2 linked regions of the Thalassoglobus sp. JC818 genome follow. The main gene of each other region encodes a partner of the protein of the gene in region 2 in a complex. Links are inferred from orthologs where the notes say so. Each region holds a gene or a part of one and is shown on either strand. Other genes may lie near its edges.

Region 1 (4,829 bases), 200 kb from region 2 along the record:
GTATTGACCGCATTAGACAGCCCAAATAAACTGTGATCTGTCGGCAAGTTGTGGCGAGGTGGCCACAGAAGCCTAAATTCGGCGTAAGAAATCTGCATTTGCTTCGAATCATCAATCTCAAAACAATGGTTTTGGTGAACTTCGTGGCCACAATTGCGGCGACTGCCAGTTCGAGGGAGCGACAACAAATGGTTTTCGCACTTCGCATCTGGAGTATTCACCTCAGGACTCTTGCTCCTCATTGCAAACAATAATCCAGAATGCAGATGTTCGTTCTGCGGACGCCTGATCATTCTGCTTGAGATGTACACCACGGAAAGAAGACATGGACTTCTTTGATCGTCTGGGCGATTTCTTTAACACAGTTACCGCCTTCGTTGAGAGCATTATTCGCAGATTCTTTGGTTCTTCGAACGAGCGTGAAATCCGCCGAATCGGGTTTGCTCGCGAGAAAGACGGAACATCAACCGTCATTCCCGGAACCGTCCTGGATCGCATCAACTCTCTCGAACCAGAAATGAAAGCCAAGTCGGACAGCGAACTCAAAGAGACCGCGTCCCAGCTACGTGCGAAACTCGCCGACGGCAAAACTCTCGATGACATCCTTCCGGAAGCTTTCGCCTCCGTTCGTGAGTCCGGTCGCCGGAACATGCAGATGCGTCATTACGACGTGCAGATGGTCGGGGGTTACATTCTCCATCAGGGTAAAATCGCCGAGATGACCACGGGGGAAGGAAAAACCCTCGTCTCCTCACTTCCCGCTTTTCTGAATGCACTCTCTGGCCATGTTCACATCGTGACGGTTAACGATTATCTGGCGAAACGCGATATGGAGTGGATGGGGCCGTTGCATATGGCTCTCGGTCTGAATCTCGGAGCGATTCAGTCTCAGATGCGGCCCAACGAACGCCAAAAGCAGTACGCAGCGGACATCTGCTACGGAACGAACAACGAATTCGGCTTCGACTACCTCCGTGACAATATGAAGCCTACGCGCGAGCTTCAGGTGCAAGGCCCGCTCGACTACGCCGTCGTCGACGAAATCGACAATATTCTCATCGACGAAGCACGAACTCCGCTCATTATCTCTGGACCGGCTTACGACGATATCACGAAGTATCCGAAAGCGGATCGTATCTCTCGTCAGTTGACCCGCGACGTTCACTTCGAAGTCAAAGAAAAGGAACACACCTGCCATCTCACTGATGAGGGTGTTCGCAAAGCGGAAGAACTTGCTGGCGTCGAAAGCTTCTATTCCGCCGGCAATATGGAATGGCCGCATCTGATCGACAACTCGCTCAAAGCTCATTACCTCTACAAGCGTGATGTGAACTACGTCGTTGAAAATGGCGAAGTTGTCATCGTCGACGAACACACCGGACGAAAAATGCCCGGTCGGCAGTGGAGTGATGGACTGCATCAAGCTGTCGAGGCGAAAGAAGGCGTTCGAATTAAGGAAGTCAGCCAGACGCTCGCCACGATTACGCTTCAGAACTACTTCAAGCTGTACTCGAAGCTGTGCGGAATGACCGGTACAGCGATGACGGAAGCGAACGAATTCTACAAGATCTACGGTCTGGACGTGGTTGCTGTTCCGACGAACCGACCGATGCAACGCATCAACTACAACGATCAGGTGTATCGCACCGAGCGAGAAAAATGGAACGCTGTCGTTGACGAAGTGGTCGAAATCCACAAGTCCGGTCGTCCGGTTCTCGTGGGTACGGTTTCGATCGAGAAGAGTGAACGCCTAAGCTCGATGCTCGGCAAGCGCGGCGTCAAACACGATGTCCTGAACGCGAAGAATCACGAACGCGAAGCTGAAATCGTGGCTCAGGCGGGACGTCTCGGCGGTGTCACCATCGCAACGAATATGGCTGGTCGAGGAACAGACATCATCCTCGGCGGAAACCCAGAGCACATGGCTTGGGAAACTCTCAAGAACAAATACGCTTCGCGACTGGATATCCCGAAAGAAGAATGGGATGCCCTCTCTGACAAGATCGCTGAAGAAGAAGGCATGAAAGTCGACGGCCGAAAGGTGGCTGAAGTCGGCGGATTGCACGTGATCGGAACTGAACGGCACGACTCACGACGAATCGACTTGCAGCTTCGCGGTCGAGCAGGACGTCAGGGAGATCCCGGTTCCAGCCGCTTCTTCCTGTCTCTCGAAGACGACCTGATGCGAATTTTCGCTGGGGACAAAGTCAAAGGGATGCTGACATGGCTCGGAATGGAAGAAGGCGAAGCCATCGAGCACCCCATGGTCTCGAATCAGATTCAGAAAGCTCAGAAGCGTGTCGAAGAACGGCACTTCGAAGCCCGTAAAAGTCTGCTGGAATATGACGAAGTCATGGACCACCAGCGTAAGGAAGTTTACGGATACCGCCAGGACATTCTCGATGGCGTGAACTGCCGGGGTCTCATCGTCGAGATGCTCAACAAGCAGATCGAAAAATGGGCGATGCAGTTCCTCTCACGAGAATACCGTTGGGAAACCGCATCTGCATTCGCGACACAGAATCTGGGTCTGGCTGTCGATCCTGAAGACTTGAGCGGCATGGATTTCGACCAGATGGTCGACTTCATGAAAGACGAAGGAGCCCGACAGGCAGAAGTGCTCATCGAGGACCAACTCGCGGAGAATCTTCCCGAAGATGGAGATCATCGCGACTGGAACTGGCGAACACTCGCGACGTGGGTCAATCGTCACTTCGGCTTGAACACCAACGATCGCGAACTCCGCAAGCTCGCCAAAGACGGAATGCCCGACGACGAACTCAATCGAGATCAGGTCTTCCGCTACTTGAATCAACGAGCGACCGAAGCGATCGAGCGTTGGGACTTCAGCCCGCTGGAGACGATCCTCGCAGACGACTTCGGAGCGAAACAATTGTCAGGATGGCTGCGGCATCACTTTGGTGTCGAAATGCCTGCCGATGAATTCACGAAACACGAAGATCCTCAAACCGTTGTCGATCTGGTGCAGGATCGCGTTCTCGACAGATACCGGGAAAAAGAGATTCGGTTCCCCGTGCTGGTGGGAATGAACCGCTACATCGCAGGGCAGAACAGCGATCGCGAAGGACTGATCCAATGGGCCAACAGCCGCTTCGAGACCAATCTCAGCGAAGACGATCTCAAGGAAAAGGAACGTCAACAGGTCGCAGAAATCCTGATCGATCGCAGCCGGGACTTCTTCCCGACAGCCAAAGAGCGCGAAGAGTTGTACGTTCTGCTGGACGACGTTTTCACGCTGCGGCCAGAAGGTGAAGAAGAGGAAGCTCGGGATCTCACACGGTTGCTCGACTACCTTCGCGAACGGATGGAGATCCGGATTGCTGAAAACGAAGTCGTTGAGTTGGAACCGGTCAAAGGACGCAACCTTTGTCTGCAAAAAGTCGACCAACGCTTCCGACCGGAATTGGGTCAAGCAGAACGTGTTCTGATTCTCGAAATGCTCGACCACGCCTGGAAAGAGCACCTCTACTACATGGACCATCTCCGCAGCGGAATTGGCCTCGTGGGATATGCTCAAAAGGACCCGAAGGTCGAATACAAACGCGAGGGAATGAAAGCGTTTGAGCAAATGTGGGAACGAATCGCTGAGCAAGTGACTTCGGCGATCTTCCGTCTCGAGTCAGAGAGTTCCGCTCAGTTCCTCGACTCGCTGTGGGCGAACGCTTCTGCTCATCATGCACAAGCTCAGTCGGCAGCCACCGAGTATTCGCAGGCCCCTGCTGAAGAAGGCGCCCAAACGGAACCGGGGCAACAGACCAAAGCTGTTGAAACGATCCGTAACTTCGATGAGAAAGTCGGCCGTAACGACCCGTGCCCATGCGGCAGCGGCAAGAAATACAAGAAGTGCTGCGGGGCCAACTAGAGCAAGTTGATCTTTCCAGTGCACTCGCCTGCGCGGTCTCACTCATTTCAAGCTGAGTTTGCTCGCGCGAGGCAGTGCAATTCAAATTGGAGAATGCTAGAGAGTCTCTTCATCAATCTCGGATGATGAGACTCATGGGCAGAGTGGACTTGTCGGCGCGCTGATTTAAACTGCTCGCTTCAGTTTCTCTGTGAGTCTCAGCGTGGGAACACGTTCAACTCATAACTGAAGAGCAGGCTTTCACAGTGCCGAATCCGTCATGCAGTCAGGCCACCTATGTCCACTCAGCAGCCCAAGAATTCTGCGAACTTTAAGCTCGACCGCCTTGGGGCATTGAGTGACGGAGTGATCGCGATCGCAATTACGATTCTGGTCTTGGGAATTCAGGTCCCCTCTCCGCACAAGGTCCCCGAAAGCAAGCTGACCGATTATCTCTACAACTCGATCGATCCCATGATCGGGTTTGTGGTGAGCTTTGTTCTGATCGGAACATACTGGCTCGAGCAGTTCATGATCTTTCACTTTCTCACGCACACGACGCGAATGTTCATTGCGCTGAACGGCGTGTTTTTGCTGTGCCTGTCCTTCCTTCCGTTTCCGACTGGGCTGCAGGCAGCGTATCGAAACGACGAACTGGCGATGGCATTTTATGGGTTCGCAAATATGTTGTGCAGCCTCTCGCTTTTATGGATCTGGCTCTACGCCTCCAAGAATCGACAGCTCATTCAACCCAAGATCCCTCAGGAAACCGTTAACCGAATGACGAAGCGGCTTCTCGTCCCGCCGGTGTTCAGCTTGATTGCCATCGGATGCTCATTCATCAGCATCAGCCTGAGTCGACTCGTGTTCCTCGCGATTCCGATTTACCACTTCTCCTACTACGTCGCTGATCCCGGAGTTCACCCGGTCAGTGAAACGGAGTCGTCAGTTTAGGACCACTTGCCCT
Region 2 (4,361 bases):
GGACGGTGTCCGTGAAGCAGGCGTTGAAGTTTAGAACATCGGGGATGTCGGCAGAATTCAAAGGCCGACTTCTTCACGATTTCAATTTATTGATCAGGAGTTGCCACAGTGGCGCAACAAGATAGCGGACAAGGTCATTCTACGAAGAATCCTGAACGAGTCGTGCAGATTCGTCGGTGTGCCTGTGTGGTTAAAGGTGGTCGACGATTCAGCTTTGCCGCGCTGGTTGTTGTCGGTGACGAGAGCAGTCGTGTCGGGTACGGTTACGGCAAAGGAACGGAAGTTCCAATCGCCGTTGAAAAGGCGACCAAACAAGCGAATCGACGTCTGCAAGACGTCGCACTCGATGGAACGACCATCCCTCACCAGGTTGAAGGTCGTTTCGGTGCTTCACGAGTCGTGCTTGTGCCTGCTGCTCCTGGTACAGGAATTATCGCAGGTGAGACTGTTCGCGCCGTTGTCGAACTCGCTGGTGTAACAGACATTCTCACCAAGAGTCGTGGGTCGAGTAACCCGGTCAATCTGGTGAAAGCGACATTTGACGCTTTGTCGAAACTGCGAACACGGGATCACGTTGCTCGCTTGCGTGGAGTAGAAGTCTAATGATTATCAATGACGTACACGACGGAATTCATAAGCACAAGAAACGCAAGCGCGTTGGTCGCGGACCTGGTTCCGGACACGGGAAGACTTCCGGTCGCGGACATAAGGGTGAAGGCAGCCGTAGTGGTCATTCACGCCGACTGGGTTTCGCGGGTGGACAGATGCCTCTGTTCCGACTCGTCGCGAAACGCGGCTTCAACAACAATGCTTTCGCCAAGAAAGTCATCGCTGTCAACGTCTCAACATTGAACGAACAGTTCGAAGACGGTGCAGAAGTGACTCCTGAATCGTTGAAGAAATTCGGTCTCGCAAAGGGATCTTATGACTTCATCAAGATTCTGGGTGACGGAGAACTGTCACGGAAGTTGACCGTTCACGCACACCGGTTCTCAAAGTCCGCAAAAGAGAAAATCGAAGCTGCCGGTGGAAAAACAATTGAAATCTCCAAAGCTTCACAGAGCGCAAGCGAATAGTGTTTTGGATGAAGTCAGTGAGTTTGGTGGATTTACGCACAATTGGACTTGCACGGATCGTTGTGAATGCGTTAACCCCTGTGCAGTTCGGCTCGTATGGACAGTTGTGCTCTAGAAAATAACAACGAGCACTGAGTCCGTTCGGCCTGGGATTGACCGAGCGGTTGACGATAAGGACGTTGTTTAATGCTCTCTCGCTTGCGAACCGTTTTTACAATTCCCGAGCTTCGCCAGAAGATTTACATCACGCTGATCTTGCTGGCAGTGTATCGGATGGGCTTTTCGATTCCGCTGCCATTCATCGACCAGGCGCAGTTCGCGGAAACATTCAAGAAGATGGCAAGCCAGCAGGGAATGGGGCAAATGCTCCAAGCTGTTGCTTTGCTTTCAGCTTCTCAACTTGGAAACGCGACGATCTTCGGGCTTGGAATCATGCCGTATATCTCGGCATCGATCATCTTCCAGTTGCTGGGACAGGTCTATCCACCGCTTGAAGCTCTTCAGAAAGAAGGCGAAACCGGTCGGAAGAAGATCAACGAATATACTCGGTACGCAACAGTCGCTATCTGTCTTGCTCAGAGTTACTTCTGGATTCGCGTGTTGAGCGGCGGTGGGATTGGAAACGGTTTGGTGCTCGAAGAGTACAATACTTTCTTCTTCCACATAGTGGCCACGATCACGATGACGACCGGAACGCTTCTGCTGATGTGGATCGGTGAGCAGATCGACGAATATGGGATCGGCAACGGAATCAGCCTGTTGATCATGGCAGGTATTCTGGCTCAGATGCCGTCGGCGGGAATGGAACTGCTGCGACCTGCGATGAGAAGCGGGATCGGGCTCGGAACCGACGCCGGAATTGATAAGTTGTTGCCGCTGGGAGTGATCTTTGTCGCGGTTGTTCTGGGCGTCATTGCGATCACTCAGGCAACGCGAAGGATTCCAATTCAAAGTGCTAAACACGTTCGCGGTCGGCGTGTTTTGGGCGGGCAACGACAGTTTCTTCCATTGCGAGTGAATCAGGCTGGCGTGATGCCAATCATTTTTGCATCCAGCTTGCTTATGTTCCCAATGTTTATCTTCAGCTGGTTGAGTCAGCAGTTCCCAGAAAACTGGTTCCTGGCTCAGGCAGAAGGGACGTTCTCCGGTGGACGTGGACTCGTTTACAACTTGTTGAATGTCGCTTTGATCTTCTTCTTCTGTTACTTCTGGACGAGCATCACCTTCAACCCGAAGGACATGGCTGAGAACTTGAAGGACTATGGAAGCTTCGTTCCGGGTTATCGTCCTGGGACGCACACAGAACGATATCTCGATCAGGTGATGACTCGCATTACCTATGTCGGAGCAGGGTTCCTCGCATTGATTGCAATCATCCCGACACTCGTCGCCATGGGAATGGATATTTCATTCCTAGTAGCCAGTTTCTACGGGGGAACCGGCCTTCTGATTGTCGTCTCTGTGGCTCTGGACCTTGTTCAGAAAATTGACAGCCATCTTGTGATGCGAAACAAGCCAGGAATGCTGGAGTCAGAAGAAGTTTAATTGGAAGTATCGAGCTTCAATTTTAGTTTGAGAATCAACACCCGGCGTGAGCCGGGTGTTTTCGTTTGATTCAGCAGAACTGTGAGACAGCGAGTCTGGGAGCTTGTCATGATTACGCTGAAAAGTAAGCGTGAAATCGGATTGATGCGAGATGCTGGTGAGCTCGTCGCTCGTGCTCATCGGATTGTTCGAGAGATGATCGAACCCGGTGTGACGACTCTGGAAATCGATCAAGCGGTCGAGGAATTCTTCGCAGCTCAGGACGCAGAACCGCTCTTCAAAGGGTATCCCGGTGAAGGCACAACCCCGTTCCCGTCCGTGACGTGCATGAGTCCGAACGAACAGGTTGTCCATGGAATTCCTTCGACGGAACCCCTGAAGAGTGGGGATATCTTGAGTGTTGACACCGGCTGCCGAATTCACGGTTGGTGCGGTGATGCTGCCTGGACCTATCCGGTAGGCGATGTTGATGCGGAGTCGCAACACCTGCTCGATGTCGGTGAAGAAATGTTGAACGTTGCCATCGAGCAGATGGGCAGGCAGAAGAAGTGGTCGACAGTGGCCAAGAAGATGATGAAGCTCGCCAAAACAAAACGGCTGTCTCTGGTGGAACAGTTCGTGGGACACGGGATTGGCCGAGAAATGCACGAAGGGCCTCAGGTTCCCAACTACACAACGGAATCTCTGCAACGGGATGACTTCGAACTTCAGCCCGGATTGGTGTTGGCGGTCGAGCCAATGTTGAACGGCGGAACTTCGGACATTCGAGTCCTGAAAGATCAGTGGACAGTGGTGACTGCCGATGGCAAACGAAGCGTCCACTTCGAACACACAGTCGCGTTGACCGAAGATGGTCCGATTCGTCTGACTGAAGGCGTGGGCGAAAAGTAAGTGTTCGCCACGATGGCAATTTGGCGAACAGGTCGAACAGCAAGTCATTGAATGGCTTGAGTGCCTTTGGGGGTGGTGTTTCATTAGAATCGCCAGCTGACGAGCGATGGAAGCCACTTGCTTGGTAAGTGGGTGATGTTCTGAAGACCAACAGGCAGAGAGACTATGGTTTCACTTCTCTCGATAGTGCGTGGCTGTTCTCAGTATTGTCGTTGTCCTCAACGGCGATTCAGACTCGCGACCCGGGTACTGCTTCTCAGCCTCTCGTTTCTATTGATGGGGCTGTCTGACAACAAACTCTGTGCCGAGCAGACACAACGCCCCAACATCCTTCTCATTCTGGCGGACGATTTGGGTTACGGTGACGTCGGCTGTTACAACCCTGAATCGAAGGTTCCGACGCCGCATGTGGATGGGCTCGCGGCTGAAGGCATGAAATTCACCGATGCGCATAGTCCTTCCACGGTTTGTACGCCAACGCGGTACAGCTTGTTGACCGGGCAGATGGCGTTTCGATTGGATTATCGCGGAGTCTTCAGCGGTGCGGGTGGACCCTGTCTGATTACTGATGATCGTTTGACGTTGCCGGAGATGCTGAGAGATGAAGGTTATGCCACTGCTATGTTCGGGAAGTGGCATGTCGGGATGACTTTTTTCGACGAGCAAGGAGAGTCGATTACCGAGAATGGGCTCGAATGCGTCGAGCGGATTGATTACTCGCGAGCCATTCCGGACGGACCGGTCGATCGCGGATTCGATCAGTTTTTTGGGACAGCTTGTTGCCCGACAACTGACTGGCTGTACGCGTACATTGAGAACGACCTCATTCCATTTCCTCCGGTGAGTGTG

What was found. The genes of interacting proteins can lie anywhere in the genome.
Region 1: the proteins of secY (region 2) and secA are in contact, whole or in part, in a crystal structure (PDB 3DIN), measured with the Thermotoga maritima proteins. The link is inferred for Thalassoglobus sp. JC818 from one-to-one orthologs. Residues at the interface, in WP_004081795.1 of Thermotoga maritima: Glu108, Gly109, Glu110, Glu111, Ala236, Glu237, Arg238, Arg239, Ile240, Thr241, Ile242, Gln243, Tyr244, Ala245, Arg246, Arg247, Val248, Thr249, Gly250, Arg251, Arg252, Val253, Tyr254, Gly256, Ala257, Ser258, Thr259, Tyr260, Leu261, Pro262; in WP_004082002.1 of Thermotoga maritima: Glu261, Ala262, Arg263, Lys300, Ala301, Arg302, Thr303, Ile304, Ile305, Leu323, Tyr324, Asp325, Pro326, Val329, Ser330, Tyr333, Ile336, Lys340, Phe345, Val349, Glu363, Phe364, Tyr374, Ser375, Gly376, Gly377, Glu393, Ile395, Thr482, Ser483.

What each region holds. Positions count from the first base shown.
Region 1 is NZ_JBFEFI010000006.1:92,424-97,252, forward strand. Bases 1-4,083 are described here. They hold secA (preprotein translocase subunit SecA), read left to right. Parts: upstream 1-325; coding sequence 326-3,883; downstream 3,884-4,083. Outside these bases: AB1L42_RS16480 (TMEM175 family protein), read left to right, coding at 4,160-4,816. UniProt on the Escherichia coli protein: Required for protein export, interacts with the SecYEG preprotein conducting channel.
Region 2 is NZ_JBFEFI010000006.1:294,296-298,656, reverse strand. What follows is about bases 573-3,441. They hold secY (preprotein translocase subunit SecY), read left to right. Parts: upstream 573-1,262; coding sequence 1,263-2,621; downstream 2,622-3,441. Other genes in these bases: map (type I methionyl aminopeptidase), read left to right, coding at 2,730-3,441; rplO (50S ribosomal protein L15), read left to right, coding at 603-1,076; rpsE (30S ribosomal protein S5), read left to right, coding at 573-603. Outside these bases: rplR (50S ribosomal protein L18), read left to right, coding at 1-34; more of rpsE, read left to right, coding at 109-572; more of map, read left to right, coding at 3,442-3,512; AB1L42_RS17130 (arylsulfatase), read left to right, coding at 3,678-4,361. UniProt on the Escherichia coli protein: The central subunit of the protein translocation channel SecYEG. Consists of two halves formed by TMs 1-5 and 6-10.